One region of the Streptomyces akebiae genome, then DNA from elsewhere that is predicted to be linked to it. Evidence: predicted binding sites of a transcription regulator. Region 1 holds the regulator's gene; the other holds the start of a gene.
What was found. Region 1 encodes HspR, which represses chaperone genes until heat shock. Its sites were predicted from a motif close to TTGAGNNNNNNNNNCTCAA; they were not measured.

Region 1 (10,712 bases):
TCACTCCCTGTCCGCGTCCGCGGTCATGATGCGGACGCATTCTTCGAGCGCCCCGCACAACGCCGGTACGAAGGCGGCGAGTTCGGCGTCCGAGGCCCTTCCCGCCTCCAGCACGGCACCCACCACCGTCACCAGCACGGCGGCGGCCTTCAACGCGTGCACGTCGGCCAGTGCTTCGAGGAGGCCACCGGGGCACGTGTCCGCGAGGGCCTCCCGGCCGGTCACCGGATCCACACCGAGCCTGCGCAGCCGCGCCCCGCTCATACGGCCGCCTCCCACGGGCAGTAGTCCTGCCCCAGCGTCGCCAGAACCGCCGCCCGACGACGCGCCCGCTGAAGCCGCCGCCGATCGAGTTCGTCCCGCTCGCACTCCCAGAGGACGACGTACGGCCGGACCAACGGCAGCCCATCGACCCTCCCCGACACGGAAGTAGCCGCTTCCCGTCGGGGCCGCTGTACGTTCGGCGTCCACCATACCCGTGGATAACCGCAGATAACCACGGATGCACGGAAAGCCATGGTCACCCACGCTAGATTCATGGATCTTGACCGTACGCGCCCGCTGTGGCGGCAGATCGCAGCGGAGATCATCCGGCGCATCGAGGACGGCACCTACCCACCGGGAAGCCGGGTGCCGTCCACTCTGGAGATCGCGCAGGAGTTCGGTGTGGTGAACGCGACTGCGGCGAAGGCCATGCGGCACGTCCGGGAGCAGGGCTGGACGCGAGGCGAAGTAGGGCTGGGGACCTTCGTGGCCGACCAGTTGCCGCCTGCTTCCGGGGAAGCGCCAACCGCGTGAGCCCTGACGGCAACATCGACCACGGCGCGCCACTGACCCCATACCGGCAGCTGGCAGGGATCCTCCGCGCTCAGATTCAGCGCGGTGACTGGCAGCCCGGGCGGATGCTGCCCAGCGAAGCCCAGCTCGTGCAGCGGTACGGGATCGCCCGGACGACCGTGCGGCGAGGGCTCGGCCTGCTGGCCGACGAAGGCTGGGTGGACGCGGTACCTCAGCGGGGCTGGTTCGTCACCGACACCCTGCCGCCCTCTCCTGAGACGCCCGCGTCCCCCGCATAGCGAACAGTTCGGCGGGTCACTCCCCGGAGTCGGTGCCGCCGGGCCGGGTGCTGTGCCTGTCGATGTTGGCGAGGCCGCACACCACGGTCGAGCACCCCGGGCCCCGCCTGCCCGTCGAGGCCGTACGGATCTGGGAGGACCAGCTCGCCACCAGGGGAGACGTGGTGAACGGCCACGCCCGCCTGCGGCTCGGCCGCGACGGCGAACTCCTCGCCGAGATCCAGCGACCGGCGGTGGACGGCAAGGATGCCCCACCCCCCGCTGTGGGTGGCCTGCGACGGCGTCCCGAGCATCGCCACCGGTCTGACCCCCGAAGTCGTCCCCGGCATGCCACGCGGGGACCACGCCGTGGAGAGCCGCAGCGAGGCCGTGCGGCTGATCGGTGACCGGTTGCGGGAGTTGGAGGACGAGGGCCTGCCCCACGCGGGCGAGCTGCGGGCCTGGCTGACCCAGGCAGAGCGGGGCGGTGCGGACGCCCGCACGGTACTCGACGTCCTGCCATCGTCACCGCTGATGGACGCCCTCACCGCCGACCTGAGCCCCGGCAAGGCCCGCATCGACAACTGCTTCGGCGCGGCCCCGAAAACGGCCACGAAGACGGAGCCGGAAACACCGGCCGGAGGCCCCGCGAGCGCCACCCCGCCGCAGCCCACCACACCCACCGCCGACCGAGCCGCACCCGACATCCCCCTCTGGGAAGTCGGCATGCGTCCACGCGGCACATCCGGCGTGCCCCGCCCCACCACCCAGCAGCCCCGGCAGCTGCCGCCCGGCCACGAGCGCCCCGGCCCAGGGCTCGGCGTGGGCGACTGACCGGGGCCCCGAGGACGTCACCGGAGCGGGCCGGAATTCAGTCCCGCTTCGGCCCCGTGATCGCCTCGCCGATGACGAAGCCCTTGGCCGGCCCTTCCGGGATGACGACCTCCGTGCCGTAGGGGACACGGTGGATGTCCTCCCAGTCCGCCTTCTCGGGGCTCGGTCTGGTGAAGAGCGTGACAGCGCCCCCGCCGTCGTAGTCATCGATGGTGACGTACACCGGAATTCCCGCGCGAGCGTACTCACGGCGCTTCCTGATCCGGTCGCGGTCCTGATTGTGCTTGCCGGGAGAGACGACCTCGACGATGAGCCGAACGGCTGAGGCAACAATGCCCAGGCCGTCAGCGGTCACGTACCGTTCGCTGTCCCGCGGCACAACGAACAGATCCGGTACCCACACGCGGCCTTCGTGGATGATGTTCCCGTCCTGTCTCGCGACGAAGTCACCACCCCTCAGGTGATCGGCCAGGTCGTCCCGGAAGAGGTTCACCGTCTGACTGTGCGAGTGACGGCCGGTGGGCGACAACTCGATGGCTCCCTCGATGATCTCGGCTCGGTAGCCCTCGGGGAGTTCGATGGCCTTCCATGCCTGCCACACGACTTCGTCCAGTTCGGAAAGGGACGAGACCGGCTCGGGATCGGTCCTGATCTCAGGCATGGCCTCCGGCCTCTCATGCATCAGCGCGGTCATGGTGTGGCACCTCCTCTCAAGTGTGGGCTTGGCGTGCTCAACCCACAAGCAACGCCGCCACGCTAGGCGGCCACCGTGGCTCACCTGCGAAAACGGCTCCACTTCACTCGAACTGGTGACGCAGCAACGATTCGCTCAACAAGCCCTGGCTCTCACCACCCCCTTCGCGCCCCTCCTTCCTCCCCCGTCTCACCCACCCCGTACAACCATCCCCCCACCCCAATCGTCTGATCGTCGTCGGCGGTGTCCCCTGCCGACGACGATCGGCATCCCCTGAAGGACCCCATGACCTCAGTCAGACGCTCGACGGCGGCAGTGGCGGGCGTAGTCGTGTTCGCCGCCGTAGGCGGCCTGCTCGCGGTGACCGCCACGTCCGCGAACGCGGCCGTCACCTGTGCCTCCCCCACCTTCAAGCGGCAGCTCTTCGCGAACACCACCTTCTCCGGTACGCCGAAGAAGACGGACTGCGACGCGGAGATCAGCGAGAACTGGGGCACCGGCGCACCCGCCACCGGCCTGCCGTCCAACAACTTCGGCGTCCGCTGGACCGTGACCCGCGACTTCGGCTCCGGCGGCCCCTTCACCCTCTCCGCCACCGGCCTCGACGGCATCCGCGTCTACCTCGACCCCGGCACCACCGGCGCCCGCAAGATCGACCTCTGGAAGAACGGCACCACGACCGTCTCCAAGACCCTCAACCTCACCATCCCCTCCGGCAAGCACACCCTCCGCGTCGACTACGTCAACTGGACCGGCTCCGCCAAGGTCAACTTCACCTACACACCCCGCACCTCCGCCACCATCGACAAGGTCGCCCCGCTGACGCCGACCGCCCCGACCGTGGCGTACGACAAGGCCACCGGCAAAGCCAAGATCGCCTGGTCCAGGAACAAGGAGATGGACCTGGCCGGATACCGGGTCCTTCGTCGCCCCGCGACCAGTGACAGCTGGAAGAGACTGACCGATACGGCAGCCGGCTCCTCTGCGTACACCGACGCCACTCTGGCGAAGACCGGTGAGACGTACGTGTACGAGGTCCGCGCCTACGACAAGGCCGGCAACGAGTCGGCCGGCAGCGCGGACCGGTCGGTCACGACGGTCGACCGGACCCCGCCCCCCGTTCCCTCCCATGTCGAGGCGACCGATGGGCAGCCGGGGGTCACGCTGGCGTGGAACGCCGTGCCGGGCGCGGCGTACCACCTCGTCCACCGGCGCTGGGACGACGACGGCGGCGACAACCCCGTGGTCCAGGTGGCGAAGGTGACGTCCACCTCCTGGCTCGACACCACGGTGAAGGAGAACCTCGACTACAGCTACTGGGTCACCGCGGTCGACGAGGCCGGCAACAAGTCAGCGAAGTCCGCGGGCACCCACGTCTCGCGGGGTGATCACGCCCCTTCCGCGCCCACCGGTCTGACCGCGACGACGAAACCGGCGGCCGGCATCGGGTTGACCTGGCAGGCTCCGAAGACTCCGATCGCCCAGGATCTGTCGCACTACCGGATCTACCGCGGCAACAAGCTCGTGGACACGGTGCGTTCCACGCAGACGTCGTTCGTGGACTCCGGCGTTCGACACGGCCTTACGTACACCTACACGGTGACCGCGGTCGACTTCGCCGAGAACGAGTCCGCCGCCTCGGCATCGGCCACGGCCGTGGCTCCCACGGCCGGCCTCGCCCCGGCGGCCGTCACCGGCCTGACCGGGGCCATCGTCGGTCAGGATGTCGAGCTGACATGGCGAAGCAACCCCGAGGCGGACGAGGTGGACCACTATGACGTCTACCGGGGCCAACTCGTCGACGGCACCTGGCAGTACGAGCTGTGGAACTCGGTGCACGCGGGATGGACGGACCCCGATGAACCCCTGAGTCACGTCCAGGAGTTGTACGGCTCTCGCGGCGAGACCGTCCGCTGGGCGGTCATCGCCGTGGACATCCATGGCAACTCCCGCTTCGGCACAGGCGAGGAGTTCTCGTACGTCACCTTGACGGAACCGGTCGGCGCACCGGACGCGTAACGCGCGCTCCCTACGAGGAGGCGGCCCGATACCTGGGCGCCTGGGGCCCGGACCTCGACCGACACACGCGCCCCACGGCCCCGTACAACCAATCCCCCACCTCAGCTGTCTGTTCGTCGGCGGTAGGTCCCTGACCGCTGACGAACAGGCACCAGGCATCCCACCCAGGCACCGGCGCAGAAGGACCCAAGTGATCCCGAAAACCCCAGTCAGACGTACGGCCGGCGCGACCGCTGTCGTGCTCGCCACCGCTGGTGGGCTGCTCACCGCGGCCTCCGCGCCCGCGTCCGCCGCCGTCACGTGCACCTCCCCCGTCTTCAAGCGGCAGTTCTTCGCGAACACCACCTTCTCCGGCACCCCGAAGAAGACGGACTGCGACAGCGCGATCGACCAGAACTGGGGGACCGGCGCTCCCGCCACCGGCCTGCCGTCCAACAACTTCGGCGTCCGCTGGACCGTGACCCGCGACTTCGGCTCCGGCGGCCCCTTCACCCTCTCCGCCACCGGCCTCGACGGCATCCGCGTCTACCTCGACCCCGGCACCACCGGCGCCCGCAAGATCGACCTCTGGAAGAACGGCACCACGACCGTCTCCAAGACCCTCAACCTCACCATCCCCTCCGGCAAGCACACCCTCCGCGTCGACTACGTCAACTGGACCGGCTCCGCCAAGGTCAAGTTCACGTACACGCCCCGCACCTCCGCCACCGTCGACACGGTCAAGCCCCTTGTCCCGACCGGGACTTCGGTGTCGTACGACTCGGAGACGGGCCGGGCCAAGCTGACCTGGGCGAAGAACAAGGAGATGGACCTCGCCGGGTACAAGGTCTACCGGCGGCTCAAGGGCGCTTCGTTCGGCAGCACGCCGCTCGCGACGACCACCTCCACCTCGTACACCGATACCGGGCTGCCGAAGTCGGGCGCGGCGTACTACTACGAGGTCCGCGCCTACGACAGGGCGGGCAATGGGTCGGCGGGTACGGCCGATCAGTTGGTCACCACGGTGGACCGGATCCCGCCGACCGTCCGGGATCTGAAGGTCAGCGGTGAGTCCTCCCTCGACGGGGTGTCCCTCTGGTGGATGTCCGAGGGGGCCGAGACGAACCGGCTGCTGAGGGCCGCCTCGCCCGACGGGCCGTTCGAGGAGGTCAAGGGCCCCTGGGGCAACTCGGCGACCGATGCCACCGCCCCGTACGGGGAGACCTCGTACTACAAGGTCGCGGTGTCGGACGCGGCGGGCAACACCGCGTACTCGTCGGTGGTGTCGATCGCCAGGCCGCTCGCGGTGCCTTACTTCTGGAAGACGGAGAACCGGCCGGAGGACGGCGGCGGCGTCGATCTGCGCTGGGACGTGTCGCCGTACGCGCCGACCGAGTTCCGGGTCCACCGCGAGGAGCGCCGCTTCGACGAGGCGACCGGGACCTTCGACGTCGTCGACTCCCAGGTGGTGCCCTGCGAACCGAAGCTCGCCGACACCGCCTACGGCACCAAGTACAGCTACACCTGCACCGACACCACGGTCGTGCCGAGCCCCGACGACGGGTTCTACGTGTACTGGGTGACGACCGTCGACGCGCTCGGCCGGGAGTCGGCCCCCTCGCAGACCATCTCCCACGGCTACGGCGACGGCACCGCCCCGCCGCTCGTCACCGGGTTCACGGCCACCGCCACCGAGTACGGCACGGTCCTGGACTGGGACGACAGCCCGGTCGCCGACCTCGCCGAGTACAACGTGTTCCGGGTCAGCACGGTGGACGACGGGACCGGGTACACGCATGTGGGCACGGTCGAGGCGGGCACCAGCCGGCTCGTCGACGCGGCGAACCTCCAGGACGGCGAGCACCACACGTACTTCGTGGACGCGGTGGACACCTCGGGCAACTCCAACTACACGTCGGCCGACAAGATGGTGTCCACGACCGTCACCGAGCTCGACCTGCGGCCCACCGTGGAGACCCCCGCGGACTGGCTGGTCAGCGTGAACGCACGGGCCGCCGACGGCGCGGCCGCGGTCGACCTCACCTGGGAGCTGTCCAGCTCGTACAACGGGACGGACATCACCGGTTACCGGGTGTACCGGTGGAACCCGGCCACAGCCGCCTACGAGCCCCTGACCGCCGACCCGGTCACCGGCACGTCGTACACCGACACCACGGCCGCCGCCGGCACCACCCACTTCTACTGGGTGACCGCCCTCCACGCCGACGGCACCGAATCGCCCCCCGGCGACGCCTGGGTGGCCCTGGCCCCCTGAGCACGCGAGGTCCCCTCGCACGCCCCAAGGCCCCAAGGACCACAGCGATCCCACCCAGACGTCACAGCAGGGGCCCGGAGGTTCACCTGAACCTCCGGGCCCCTGACCGTACTTGACGAACCGTCAGTCGGACGCCTGTCGCCCCTTCGGCCGCCACACCACCAACGCGCTGCTCTGCTGCACTTCCTGGTAGGGCACCAGATCGCGCCGGTACGACGCGTGGACGGCGGCCTCGCGCTGGCGCATGGCCGCGGCGGCACCGTCGAGGGCCGCCTCCATCTCGGCCACCCGCGACTGGAGCGCGGCGACCTGGTTCTCCAGTTCGATGATGCGCTTGATGCCGGCCAGGTTGATGCCCTCGTCCTGCGACAACTGCTGGACGGTGCGCAGCAGTTCGATGTCACGGGCCGAGTAGCGACGGCCGCGCCCGGCGGTGCGGTCCGGGGAGACCAGGCCGAGACGGTCGTACTGGCGCAGGGTCTGCGGGTGCAGACCGGAGAGCTGGGCGGCCACCGAGATGACGTACACCGGTGTCTCTTCCGTCAGCTCATAAGGGTTCCTACGGCGGCCGTCCATCACATTCATGCTCCCTTCGCGGCCTGGAACAGCTCCGCTCGCGGGTCCTCACCCGCGGTCGCCTCGCGATACGCCTCCAGCGCGTCACGAGCCTTCCCCGACAGGTCCTTCGGGACACTCACCTCGACGGTGATCAACAGGTCCCCACGGGTGCCGTCCTTGCGGAAGGCGCCCTTGCCCCGGGCCCGCATCGTACGGCCGTTGGGGGTGCCCGGAGGCAGTTTCAGGGTGACCGGCGGTCCGCCCAGGGTCGGGACCCGGACCTCTCCGCCGAGCGCCGCCTCGGGGTACGTCACCGGGACGGTCACCGTGAGGTTGTCGTCCTTGCGGCCGAACACCGGGTGCGGGTCGACGTGCACGACGACGTACAGGTCGCCCGCCGGGCCGCCCCGCTCGCCGGGGGCGCCCTTGCCGCGCAGCCGGATCCGCTGGCCGTCGGAGACGCCCGCCGGGATCCGGACCTGCATGGTGCGGGAGGACTTGGCGCGGCCGGAGCCCTTGCAGATGTCGCAGGGGTGCTCGGCGATCAGACCGCGGCCCTTGCAGTCCGGGCAGGGGTCCGTCAGGGAGAAGCCGCCGCCGGAGCCCCGCGCGACCTGGCCGGTGCCGACGCACGTCGGGCACACCCGGGGTGTGCCGTTGGCGTCGCCGGTGCCCGAACAGGCCTTGCAGGGCGACTGCGAGGACATCCTGAGCGGGACGGTCGCGCCCTCGATGGCCTCGGTGAAGCTCAACGTGACCTCGGACTCGATGTCCTGGCCGCGCCGGGGCTGCACCCGCGTGGTGCCGGAGCTGCCCCGGTTGAACAGGCCGCCGAAGACATCGCCGATGCCCCCGCCGAAGCCGCCCGCCTGGCCACCGCCCTGGGCGCCGCCTCCGAAGAGGTCGCCCAGGTCGAAGTTGAACGAGCCGCCGCCGGCGCCGGGTCCGGGGCGGAAGCCACCGTTGCCGAAGAGGGCGCGGGCCTCGTCGTACTCCTTGCGCTTCTTGGGGTCACCGAGGATGTCGTTGGCCTCGGAGATCTCCTTGAAGCGCTCCTCGGCCTTGGTGTTCCCCTTGTTGGCGTCCGGGTGGAACTCGCGGGCGAGTTTGCGGTACGCCTTCTTGATCTCGGCCTCGGTGGCGTCCTTGGGGACGCCGAGGACCTTGTAGTAGTCCTTCTCGATGAAGTCCTTGGTACTCATCCTCGACGTCCCTCCTTCCGCTCACCGTGCACGCCGCCGCGCACCTCGCCGTGTACGACGCCGTCGGCGTCAGCCCTCGTCCGGGCCACCGCTCTCCTTGTCGTCGGCACCGGAGGCACCCGCCGCCTGCTCCTCGGAGCCCTCGGCCTTGGCGGGCTGCGCCCCCGGCTGGGGCTCGGCCACGGCCACCCGCGCGGGGCGGATGGTGCGCTCGCCGATGCGATACCCCGGCTGGAGAATCGCCACGCACGTCGTCTCGGTGACGTCGGGCGCGTAGCTGTGCATCAGGGCCTCGTGGATCGTCGGGTCGAAGGGCTCGCCCTCCTTGCCGAACTGCTGAAGGCCCATCTTCGCGGCGACGGTCTCGAGGGACTCGGCGACGGACTTGAAGCCGCCGACGAGTTCGCCGTGCTCCCGCGCCCGGCCGATGTCGTCGAGCACGGGCAGGAGTTCGGTCAGGAGGTTCGCGATGGCGATCTCCTTGACCGTGATCCGGTCGCGCTCGACCCGTCGACGGTAGTTCTGGTACTCGGCCTGGAGGCGCTGGAGGTCCGCCGTGCGCTCACCGAGCGCCGTACGCACCTGGTCCAGCTGCGCCGTCAGACCGGCCACCTGGGCCGTCGCTGCCGCGTCCCCGGCCGGGGCCGCCCCCTCCTGGGGGGCGGCCTTCGACTCGGCGTCCTCGGAGCCGGAGGGGACATCAGGCTGCTGCGGCTGAGCCGACTGCGGCTGCTGCTCGTCGAAGCCCGGGGTCTCCTCCGTCACGCGGCACCGTCCTTACGGTCCTCGTCGACGATCTCGGCGTCGACGACGTCATCGTCGGCCTTGGCGTCACCGGCGCCGGCCTCGCCGCCCGCGGCCTGCGCGGCCTGGGCGTCGGCGTAGAGGGCCTGGCCGAGCTTCTGCGAGACGGCCGCGACCTTCTCGGTGGCCGTGCGGATCTCGGCGGTGTCCTCGCCCTTGAGCACTACCTTCAGCTCGGCGACGGACGCCTCGACCTCGGTCTTGATGTCACCGGGGACCTTGTCCTCGTTGTCCTTGAGGAACTTCTCGGTCTGGTAGACGAGCTGCTCGCCCTGGTTGCGGGTCTCGGCGGCCTCGCGGCGGCGGTGGTCCTCCTCCGCGTACTGCTCGGCCTCCTGGCGCATCCGGTCGACCTCGTCCTTCGGCAGCGAGGAGCCGCCGGTGACGGTCATCTTCTGCTCCTTGCCCGTGCCCAGGTCCTTCGCGGTCACGTGCATGATGCCGTTGGCGTCGATGTCGAAGGACACCTCGATCTGCGGGACGCCACGGGGCGCCGGCGGCAGACCGGTGAGCTCGAACATCCCGAGCTTCTTGTTGTACGCCGCGATCTCGCGCTCGCCCTGGTAGACCTGGATCTGCACGGACGGCTGGTTGTCCTCGGCCGTGGTGAAGATCTCGGACCGCTTGGTCGGGATCGTGGTGTTCCGCTCGATGAGCTTGGTCATGATGCCGCCCTTGGTCTCGATACCGAGGGACAGCGGGGTGACGTCGAGGAGCAGGACGTCCTTGACCTCGCCCTTCAGGACACCGGCCTGGAGGGAGGCACCGATGGCGACGACCTCGTCGGGGTTGACCCCCTTGTTGGCCTCCTTGCCACCGGTCAGTTCCTTGACCAGTTCGGCGACGGCCGGCATACGCGTCGACCCACCGACGAGAACGACGTGGTCGATCTCGGAGAGGGCGATCCCGGCGTCCTTGATGACGTTGTGGAACGGCGTCTTGCAGCGCTCCAGCAGGTCGGCCGTCAGCTGCTGGAACTGGGCCCGGGTGAGCTTCTCGTCCAGGTGCAGCGGGCCCTCGGCGGAGGCGGTGATGTAGGGCAGGTTGATCGAGGTCTCGGTGGACGAGGAGAGCTCGATCTTCGCCTTCTCGGCGGCCTCGCGCAGACGCTGCAGCGCCATCTTGTCCTTGGCGAGGTCCACACCGTGGCCGGCGCGGAACTGCTGCACCAGGTAGTCGACGACGCGCTGGTCCCAGTCGTCACCACCGAGGTGGTTGTCACCGTTGGTGGCCTTCACCTCGACGACGCCGTCACCGATCTCCAGGAGCGACACGTCGAAGGTGCCGCCACC
Region 2 (10,712 bases), 3.0 Mb from region 1:
TGGAGCCCACGCCTTGCAGGCAGCCGTGACCGTCACCCCCTCCCGCATCCCCGAGCTGCTGCTCGGCCTCGCCACCGTGCGGCCCGTCTTCGTCTGGGGCGCCCCCGGCATCGGCAAGTCCTCCCTGGTGCGGGACTTCGCCGAGTCGCTGGGCCTGGAGTGCGTGAGCCTCCTCGGTACGCAGCTCGCGCCGGAGGACCTGATGGGCGTCCCGCAGATCCGCGACGGCCGCTCCGTGTTCTGCCCGCCGGAGGCGATCGCCCGGGACGAGCCGTACTGCCTGTTCCTGGACGAGCTGAACGCGGCCACCCCGGATGTGCAGAAGGCCTTCTACTCGTTGATCCTGGACCGCCGTATCGGCAACTACGAGCTGCCGAAGGGCTCGATCGTCATCGGCGCAGGCAACCGCGCCACCGACAACGCCCTGGCCCGCCCCATCGCCTCCGCCCTGGTCAACCGCCTCACCCACGTCCACCTCCAGGCCTCGGCGAAGGACTGGCTGGTCTGGGCCGAGGGCAACGGCATCCACCCCTGGGTCCTGGACCACCTCACCGACCGCCCGGACCACCTGTGGTCCAAGCCGCCGAAGACCGAGGAGCCGTTCTCCACGCCCCGCTCCTGGCACATGCTCTCCGACGCGCTGCACTCCTTCGGGCACGACCTCGACGAGGAGACCCTGAAGGTCCTCGCGCACGGCACGCTGACGCCGGCGCACGCGGTGGCCTTCTGCGGTTACGTCAAGATCGTGCGCAGCCGGTTCGGCATCGAGGCGATCCTCAAGGGCGAGGCCGGCTGGCCCCACCGTCTGGAGGACCGCGACCTGCTGTACTACCTCGCCGACTCCTTCCGCGGCCGGCTGGTCAAGGAACTGCCGGTCAGCAAGCAGCACATGTCGGCGAACGGACGGCAGACCGCGTACCGCGCCAAGTCCCTGCTGGTGCGGCTCGCGGAGATCTCCGTCGAGGTCGCCCAGACCGTCATCGCCGACGACGCCGACGGCAATCCCGTGCTGCCCGCCTGGTTCCTCGTCGAGGCGGCCCGTGACATGCCCCGGCTGGTGGAGGCACGCCGGTGAGCACGGCCGGCGGCAAGGGGCGGGGCACACGGAAGACGAAGCGCGACCTCGCCGGTGAGGCGTTCGAGGCGGGGTTGGAGGCGGCGCGGAGCAACTCCGCGCTGCGGGCGGTCGGGTTCACCGTCTGCCGCAAGGAGAAGTGCGATCTCGCGCCCCACCGGGGCCTCGTCCGGGTCGACTCCGAGGGAGTGCTGCACGCGCACCCCGACCGGCTCGCCGCCCCCGAGGCCTGGGCCTGGGCCATCGCCCACGCCGCCATCCACCTGGGCTTCGGGCACGTCCCGGCGGCGCAGGGCGTGCGTACCCAGCCCGACCGGTTCGACCTCGCCGCCCGCTGCGTCGCCGTCAACCGGTTCCTGCTCACCTTCCCCGTCGGCCTGACACCCGAGAACCTGCCCGACCGCTACCCGGACGGCGACGAGGAACGCCTCGCCGCCCACTGGCGCCGCGGCGGGCTCCCGGCGGCGTACGAGCACTGCGGTACGGCCGGTGACGAGCCCGACCAGCTGCTGCTGCCCTGGCCCACGTGGCGGGGCACGCCCACGGACTGGCAGCTCGCCTTCGCGCACGCCCTCACCCGCACGATGTCCGCCGCGATGGACATGGCCGGCGGCCGCCGCGCGTCCCTGGACGACGAGCCGGTCCGCATGCGGCCCTGGGAGAAGGCGCTGAGCTGGTTCATCTCCTCCTACCCGCTGCTCGGCGGCATCGCGGCCGGCATCCGGATCGTCGCCGACGTCGAACTCGCCCACGCCCACGGCATCTCCGTCGCGGCCGTCGACGCGGAGGCGGGTGAGATCTACATCAACCCGCTCCGCCGGTTCGACGACGAGGAGTGGCGGTTCATCCTCGCCCACGAGATGCTGCACGCCGCCCTGCGCCACGGTGACCGCTGCGGCACCCGCGACCCGTATCTGTTCAACATCGCCGCCGACTACGTCATCAACGGCTGGTTGCGCGAGATGCAGGTCGGCACCATGCCCGACGGACTGCTGTACGACCCCGAGCTGGCCGGACTGTCGGCCGAGGAGGTCTACGACCGGATCGTCGGCGACCTGCGCCGGATGCGCCGGCTCGCCACCCCCCGCGGCAAGGGCGTCGGCGACATCCTCGGCGGTCCGCTCGGCTCGCCGCGCGACTACGTGGACCTCGACGAGTTCTACCGCCGGGGCCTCGCCCGGGGCTTCGATCTGCACGAGCGGCAGGAACGCGGACTCCTGCCCGCCGGTCTGGTCGAGGAGATCCGTGCCCTCAGCCATCCGCCCCTGCCCTGGGACGCGCGACTGGCCCGCTGGTTCGACGAGTTCGTGCCCAGCCCCCAGGCCGTACGGACCTACGCGCGCCCCTCGCGCCGGCAGTCCGCCACCCCCGACATCCCGCGCGCGGGGCGGTACTTCCCACCCGAGGAGATCGCCCGCTGCACCTTCGGCGTCGTCCTCGACACCTCCGGCTCCATGGACCGGACGCTGCTCGGCAAGGCGCTGGGCGCGATCGCCTCGTACGCCGCGGCCCGTGACGTACCGGCCGCCCGGGTCGTCTTCTGCGACGCGGCCCCGCACGACGCGGGATTCCTGCCGGTCACCGAGATCGCGGGGCGGGTGCGGGTGCGCGGGCGCGGCGGTACGGAGCTGCAGCCGGGCGTCGACCTGCTGCACCGCGCCGACGACTTCCCGCCGGGCGCGCCGGTCCTCGTCATCACGGACGGCTGGTGCGACGTGCTGCGGGTGCGGCGGGAGCACGCCTACCTGATTCCCCAGGGTGCTCGCCTGCCGTTCACCGCGCAGGGGCCGGTGTTCAGAGTGAGATGAGCCTCCCGTCCGCCGGAGTGTGATCGGATGGGGGCACGGAACCCCGGCAACGGGATCCCCGCGACGGAACTTCCGCAACGGGACCCCCACTACGCGGGACTCCGGCATCGTGACCCATAGAAAGGACTCATCGTGGCCACCACGCGCACCGCACACACCGTCTGGGAAGGCGAGCTGCTCAAGGGCACCGGCACCGTCACCTTCGACTCCTCCGGCATCGGCTCGCAGCCGGTGTCGTGGCCGTCGCGCGCGGAGCAGGCGAACGGCAAGACCAGCCCCGAGGAGCTGATCGCGGCCGCCCACTCCAGCTGCTTCTCCATGGCGCTCTCCCACGGCCTCACCGGCGCGGGCACCCCGCCCACCCGCCTGGAGACCAAGGCCGACGTGACCTTCCAGCCCGGTGAGGGCATCACCGGCATCCACCTCACCGTCCGCGGCGAGGTCCCCGGCCTGGACGAGGCCGGCTTCCAGGAGGCGGCCGAGGGCGCAAAGAAGAACTGCCCGGTCAGCCAGGCCCTGACCGGCACGACGATCACGCTGACGGCCGAACTGGTCTGACCGCCTGCTTCGTGCGCCCCGTCTCCGCCCCGTTGACAAGAACCCACTCAAGTTTTGTGCTGGTGGTGGGAACACTTGGCGGACCTTGCGGATCCTTGCGGAACTCCGCTGGAAGGGGACGGCGATGGGGCGTGCGGTCGGGATCGATCTCGGTACGACGAACTCGGTGGTGGCCGTTCTGGAGGGCGGCGAGCCGACCGTCGTCGTCAACGCGGAGGGGCAGCGGACCACACCGTCGGTGGTGGCCTTCGCCAAGAACGGCGAGGTGCTCGTCGGCGAGGTCGCCAAGCGGCAGGCCGTGACGAACGTGGAGCGCACCGCGCGCTCCGTCAAACGCCATATGGGGGACGCGAGTTGGCGCTTCCCCGCGCAGGGTTCCGTGGACGGTACCCGCTACCGGGCCCAGGAACTGTCCGCGCGCGTCCTGCAGAAGCTGAAGCGGGACGCGGAGTCGTATCTCGGCGAGGACGTCACCGACGCCGTCATCACCGTGCCCGCGTACTTCGACGACGCGCAGCGGCAGGCGACCAAGGAGGCGGGGGAGATCGCGGGCCTGAAGGTCCTGCGGATCGTCAACGAGCCCACGGCCGCGGCCCTCGCGTACGGCCTGGACCGGGCCGAGGAGCAGACCGTCCTCGTCTTCGACCTCGGCGGCGGCACCTTCGACGTCTCCCTCCTGGAGATCGGTGACGGGGTCATCGAGGTGAAGGCCACCAACGGCGACACCCGGCTCGGGGGCGACGACTGGGACCAGCGGGTGGTCGACCATCTCGTCAAGCGCTTCCAGGGGCAGCACGGCGTCGATCTCGGCCGCGACAAGATGGCGTTGCAGCGGCTGCGCGAGGGGGCGGAGCGGGCCAAGATCGAGCTGTCCAGCTCCTCCGGGACGTCCATCAACCTCCCGTACATCACCGCCTCCGCCGAGGGGCCCCTCCATCTGGAGGAGGGGCTGACGCGCGCCCAGTTCCAGGAGCTGACCGCCGACCTGCTCGACCGGTGCAGGACGCCCTTCCACCAGGCCGTCAAGGACGCCGGGGTGAAGCTCGCCGCGATCGACCACGTCATCCTCGTGGGCGGTTCGACACGGATGCCCGCCGTGAGCGACCTGGTGCGGGAGCTCACCGGCAAGGACCCGCACAAGGGGGTGAACCCCGACGAGGTGGTGGCGGTCGGCGCCGCGCTGCAGGCGGGCGTCATCCGCGGTGACGTGAAGGACGTGCTGCTGCTCGACGTCACCCCGTTGTCCCTGGGCATCGAGACCAAGGGCGGCATCATGACCAAGCTCATCGAGCGCAACACGACGATTCCCACGCGCCGTTCGGAGATCTTCACGACGGCGGCCGACAACCAGCCCTCGGTCGGCATCCAGGTGTACCAGGGTGAGCGGGAGATCGCCGCGTACAACAAGAAGCTGGGCGTCTTCGACCTCACCGGACTGCCGCCCGCGCCGCGTGGCGTCCCGCAGATCGAGGTGGCCTTCGACATCGACGCGAACGGCATCATGCATGTCTCGGCGAAGGATCTCGCCACCGGCCGAGAACAGAAGATGACGGTGACCGGCGGCTCCGCGCTCCCCAAGGACGACATCGACCGCATGATGCGGGAGGCCGAGCAGTACGCCGACGACGACCGCCGGCGCCGTGAGGCGGCCGAGACCCGCAACCACGCCGAGCAACTCGCCTACCAGACCGAGAAGTTCCTCCGCGACAACGAGGAACGTGTCCCCGCCGACAGCAGGGCCGAGGTGGAGGCCGCGGTGGCGGAGGTGAAACGGCTCCTGGAGCACCCCGAGGACACCGCGCCCCTGCGCACCGCCGTCGACCACCTCTCCACCGTCAGCCAGCGCATGGGCCAGTCCATGTACGCGGCCTCCTCCCGCGCCCAGGCCGACCCGCCGCCCCCCGACCCCACCGAGGACGAGACCGTGGTCGACGCGGAGATCGTGGACGAGGAGAGGGGGCCGAAGGGAGGGGCGGCGTGAGCCTTCCGCGGGGGCCGGGCCGGGCGTGCGCGGGCCGTGGGTGAGCCGCTCAGTACCTGTCGCGGTACCGCTTCAGGATCTGTCTCGTCCTCTCGGCGGAGGCCGCGTGTGCGGCCATGTGGTCGAGGACTTCGAGGTGGAGGGCGACCTCGGTGCGGGAGTCGAGGTAGAGGGCGCCGGTGAGGTACTCGGTGTAGACCATGTCGGGGAGTTCGGGTTCGGCGAAGCGGAAGAGGGAGAAGGGGGCGTAGGTGCCCGGGTGGGGGCCGTCGGCGAACTCGCAGACCTGGAGGATCACATGGTCCCTCTCGGTGACTTCGAGGAGACGGTCGAGCTGGTCGCGCATGACCTGGGAGCGGATGCTCACCGGACGCGCGAGGGCCGTCTCGTCCATGATCACCCACAGGTGCGGCGGCTTCTCCTGCGTGAGGAGTTTCTGTCTCGCCATCCGTAGCGACACATGCCGTTCGATCGCCTCGGGACCGGTCTGCCCGACCGTCCCGGCCTCCATCACGGCCCGCGCGTACTCCTCCGTCTGCAGCATCCCCGGCACGAAGTGCGGCTCGTACTGCCGGATCAGATGTGCCGCGCCCTCCAGACTGACGTACACGCTGAACCAGTCGGGGAGCACATCGTGGAACCGCTGCCACCACCCCGGCTTGTTCGCCTCCTCGGCCAGCGTCACGAAGGCGGCGACCTCGTGCTCGGCGACACCGTACGTCGTCAGCAGCACCTGGACGTACGGGATCTTGAGCGCGACGTCGGCGGTCTCCATGCGCCGTACGGTCGCCGGGGCGACCCGGAGGACGCGTGCCGCCTCCTCGCGCTTGAGCCCGGCGGACTCCCGCAGTTCCTGGAGCCGTCTTCCGAGCACCACCTGACCCACGGTGGGCGCGGGCCGCCGCTCACTCACGCCACGCCTCCCCACGCGCCGAGATCCCTCACCAGTCTGTCATGACCAGGTGGGGATCTCACAGAGCCAGCCGGAACGCGATGCTCCGCCGGGCTCCGGTCCCGACGCCGCCGCAGGATACGGGGAGCCATGACCTCGGAGGTAATCGACCGCCGTACGCCCCGCGCGGCAGGGTGAGGTCACCGGGGTTCACCGGGTACCTCTCGGGGTCCTGGGCCTCCGGGCCCTTCCGTTTCCCGCCCACCACCTCGACGGAGCGTGATGTGCCATGTCCATGACCATGTCGACGGGCCGGCTCGCCGTCCTCGCCCGGACCACCGACCCGCGCACCATGCTGCGCCGCTTCCTGGCCGCCGACGCGGCGGTGACCGGAGCGAACGGGCTCGCCTACCTCCTGGCCTCCGCCCCTCTCGGCCGCTTCCTCGGCGTCGACCCCGGGCTGCTCGTCGGGCTCGGCGCGTTCCTCTCGGTGTACGCGGCGGGTGTCGCCCTGCTGGCCGCGCGTGAGCGCCCGCCGGCGCCGCCCGTACGGGCCGTGATCGAGGCCAACCTCGCCTGGGCGGTCCTCAGCCTCGTCGCCCTGGTGCTGTGGCTGACGCCGAGCACGGCCGGCGCGGTGTGGACGCTGCTCCAGGCGGTCACCGTGGCCGGGTTCGCGGCGGTCCAGCACCTCGCCCTCCGCGCGGCCCGCGACCGGACGGACGCCGACTGAGCGTCAGGACATCAGCCCGTGCAGGTACTTGACCGTCGCCGGGTCGGCCGGGAGGAACGTCTCGATGGCCAGCTCGGCCACGGTCACGTCCATGGGGGTGTTGAAGGTGGACACCGAGGAGACGAAGGACAGCACCCGGCCCTCGTGCTCGATCCGCATCGGCAGCGCGAAGTAGGCACTCCGCTCCGCGCCGGGCTCCGCCCCCGCGTCCTCGCCGGGATCGGCCTCGGGCGTACCCGGTGGCAGCGGATACGCCGCCACCTCCTCGTACAGCGCCCGCAGCGGCTCCGAACGGTGCAGCGCCACCTGCCGCTCCATCTGCTCCAGCAGGTGCCCGCGCCAGGCACGCAGGTTCCGGATGCGCGGCGCCATGCCCTCGGGATGCAGCGTCAACCGCATCGCGTTGAGCGGAGGGACGAGCAGCGACTCGGGGATCCCGCCGAGGAGCATGACGATGCCCCGGTTGGCGGCCAGGACGTCGTACGTCGCGTTCATCACCAGCGCCGGATACGGCTCGTAGCCCTGGATCAGCCGTTCCATGCCCTCCCGCAGCGCGCCCATCGACGGATCGTCGAGCGGGGTCTCCGGGTAGCGCGGGGCGTAACCGGCCGCGAGCAGCAGCGCGTTGCGCTCCCGTACGGGTACGTCCAGGTGCTCGGCGAGCCGGAGCACCATCTCCTCGCTCGGGCGGGAGCGACCCGTCTCGACGAAGCTGATGTGCCGCGCCGAGGAACCCGCACGCAGCGCCAACTCCAGCTGACTGACCCGTCGTCGCTCTCTCCAGGCCCGCAGCAGCGGGCCCACGCCCTGGTCGGCGGGCGCGGTGGGACGGCCCGGGGTACCGGTCGGGACACTGGTCATGCGGAAAACGTAGCCGAGCCGATCGAGGTGTGGCGCGTCCGGGCTCCTGACCAGGGACTCGGCGGTCCGTCTGTGGCACGCTGGAAGGGACCGCACGTCACGGAGGGGACGTCCCGGAAGGAGTGGGCCATGCCCGTCGAACCCTTGCCGCAGAAGGAGATCGAGGACCGGCTGGCGGAGCTGCCCGGCTGGTCGCTGGACGGGGACCGGATCGCCCGCTCCTACCGGCTGGCCTCGCACTTCGCGGCGACCGCGATGGTCGTGCACATCGCCCAGACCCAGGAGGAGCTCGACCACCACTCCGACCTCACGCTCGGCTACGACACGGTGTCGCTGACCATCCACACCCACAGCGCGGGCGGCGCCGTCACCGAGAAGGACTTCGAGCTGGCCCGCAGGGTGGAGGCGCTCGCCCCCGGTCACGGGGCGAGCTGAGGCGGGTGCTGGACTACGACAGGGAGGCCGGCGACTACGACGCCCTGCGGGGCGGCGAGCCCCGCGCCGAGGCCGCCGCCCGCGCCGTGCTCGGCCTCGTCCCCGAGGGCGCCCGCCGCCTGCTCGACATCGCCTGCGGCACCGGGATCGTGACCCGGCGGTTCGCGGCCGCCCGGCCCGGGACACAGGTCACGGGGGTCGACCTCACCCACGCCATGGCGAGCCGGGCCGCCGCCCGGCTGCCCGGCTCCGTCGTGATCGGCGACGGGCGCCGACTCCCTTTCCGTGGCGGGCAGTTCGACGCCGTCACCAGTGTGTGGCTGCTCCATCTGCTGGGCGGCCCCGAGGACGTACGGGCCGTCGTCGGGGAGTGCGCCCGGGTGCTCCGCCCCGGTGGTGTGTATGTCACCACCGTCGACAAGGCCGCCTCCCACAACGTGGGCAGCGACATCGACGCGGTGCTGGCCGCACGGCCCCGGGCCGCGGCGATGGACCCCGCCGCTGCCGTCGAGAGGTACGCCGACGAACACGGTCTGCGTGCCGCCGGGCAGGCCCGCTTCCCCGGCCGCGGCCAAGGGCGCAGCCCCCGCCGCACGGTCGCCGACCTGCGCCGGGGCTGGTTCGTCACGCTGCCCCCGGGCGATCCGCTGGCCGACGACTTCGCGCTGCGCCTCGCGGCCCTGCCCGACCAGGACGTGCCGCGCCCGGACCCGGAGTTCACTCTGCGGGCGTTCCGGAAGGCCGCCTGAACTTCGTGATCCAGTCGGTCGGCCAGGTCGGCCAGGTCGGCCGGGTTGGCGCCAGGTCGCCCCGTCGTCCGCGTACCGGCGCGACTTCCACGCCCGGCTGTACCGGGTGGAGGCGCTGGTCCGGCTGGCGCCGGGCGTGACCGTGCCCAGGGCCGTGCCGGTCGACGGGAGCCCGGGAGAGGGCCGCTGGACCACGGCGAGGGTGCCCGTCGAGTCGGTCGAGCACGCGCACGGCGAGTTCCCGCGGCTGGGCACGGACATCGGGGTGCTGGAACCGGCCGATCCGCGCCACCGGATCGTCAGGACCGTGGCCGAACTGGCCGAAAGATACGGCAACGTGGCCGGGAACGGTGGCGACTGAAGGAGCGGAACCCGTCCGTCCTTTCTGGAGGTTCGTCACGTGCAGCACCCGCACAGGCACCACAGACGCCGAGCCCTGCGCTCGCTGGTGACAGCGGCCCTGGTCGCCGCCGGACTCACCACGTTCACCGGCACGCCCGCCGAGGCCGCGACCGCCCGCCAGGTCGAGCGCCTCGACCGGGGCGTGGTCAGCGTGCACGTCGACAGCGGCAACCTGGTCAGCTGGCGCTGGCTGGGCACCGACCCGAACGACGTGTCGTTCAACGTCTACCGGGTCGGAACGAAGGTCAACGCGACGCCGATCACCGGCTCGACGAACTACTTCCACGCCGGCGCCCCCGCCCAGGCCGACTACACGGTCCGCGCGATCGTGAACGGTGTGGAGCAGGGCGACTCGGTGCACGCGGTCCAACTGCGCACCGGCTACAAGGACGTCCCGATCAGCGCACCCGCCGGCGGCACCACCCCGGACGGCGTCGCCTACACCTACGAGGCCAACGACGCCTCCGTGGGCGACCTCGACGGCGACGGCGCCCTGGAGTTCGTCCTGAAGTGGCAGCCGACGAACGCCAAGGACAACTCCCAGTCCGGCTACACCGGCAACACGATCATCGACGGCATCAAGCTCGACGGCACCCGGCTGTGGCGCATCGACCTGGGCCGCAACATCCGCTCGGGCGCGCACTACACCCAGTTCCAGGTGTACGACTACGACGGCGACGGCAAGGCGGAGATCGCCGCCAAGACGGCGGACGGCACGGTCGACGGGGCGGGGACGGTGATCGGCAGCTCCTCCGCCGACCACCGCAACTCCAGCGGCTACATCCTGACGGGGCCCGAGTACCTGACCATGTTCAACGGGCAGACCGGGCGCGCGATGCAGACCGTCGACTACGTCCCGGGCCGGGGCACCGTCTCGTCCTGGGGCGACTCGTACGGCAACCGCGTGGACCGCTTCCTCGCCGGTACCGCCTATCTCGACGGCGCCCGCCCCTCCCTGATCATGGCGCGCGGCTACTACACCCGCTCGGTGATCGCGGCCTGGGACTGGCGGGGCGGCTCCTTCACCCGCCGCTGGACCTTCGACACCAGCTCCTCCACCAACTCCGGCCGGGGCTACGACGGCCAGGGCTCGCACAGCCTCTCCGTCGGTGACGTCGACAACGACGGCCGGGACGAGATCGTGTACGGCGCGATGGCCGTGGACGACAACGGGGGCGCCCTGTGGACCACGCGGACGGGCCACGGCGACGCCCAGCA

Region 2: dnaK (molecular chaperone DnaK) is a predicted target of HspR. The motif match lies at 3,474-3,492, and genes of this name have one in related genera.

What each region holds. Positions count from the first base shown of each region.
Region 1 covers NZ_CP080647.1:4,669,094-4,679,805, forward strand. Annotated here, with positions in the region: gene K1J60_RS20030 (hypothetical protein) at 1-264, opposite strand; gene K1J60_RS20035 (GntR family transcriptional regulator) at 538-798, shown strand; gene K1J60_RS20040 (GntR family transcriptional regulator) at 795-1,076, shown strand; gene K1J60_RS45930 (hypothetical protein) at 1,093-1,227, opposite strand; gene K1J60_RS20045 (hypothetical protein) at 1,323-1,889, shown strand; gene K1J60_RS20050 (Uma2 family endonuclease) at 1,927-2,583, opposite strand; gene K1J60_RS20055 (fibronectin type III domain-containing protein) at 2,869-4,602, shown strand; gene K1J60_RS20060 (PA14 domain-containing protein) at 4,793-6,856, shown strand; gene K1J60_RS20065 (heat shock protein transcriptional repressor HspR) at 6,980-7,432, opposite strand; gene dnaJ (molecular chaperone DnaJ) at 7,438-8,616, opposite strand; gene grpE (nucleotide exchange factor GrpE) at 8,686-9,381, opposite strand; gene dnaK (molecular chaperone DnaK) at 9,378-10,712, opposite strand, start outside.
Region 2 covers NZ_CP080647.1:1,695,469-1,706,180, reverse strand. Annotated here, with positions in the region: gene K1J60_RS07440 (ATP-binding protein) at 14-1,075, shown strand; gene K1J60_RS07435 (vWA domain-containing protein) at 1,072-2,883, shown strand; gene K1J60_RS07430 (OsmC family protein) at 3,016-3,441, shown strand; gene dnaK (molecular chaperone DnaK) at 3,566-5,422, shown strand; gene K1J60_RS07420 (helix-turn-helix domain-containing protein) at 5,472-6,335, opposite strand; gene K1J60_RS07415 (hypothetical protein) at 6,616-7,047, shown strand; gene K1J60_RS07410 (helix-turn-helix domain-containing protein) at 7,051-7,908, opposite strand; gene K1J60_RS07405 (4a-hydroxytetrahydrobiopterin dehydratase) at 8,038-8,343, shown strand; gene K1J60_RS07400 (class I SAM-dependent methyltransferase) at 8,349-9,092, shown strand; gene K1J60_RS07395 (WCX domain-containing protein) at 9,199-9,453, shown strand; gene K1J60_RS07390 (rhamnogalacturonan lyase) at 9,493-10,712, shown strand, end outside.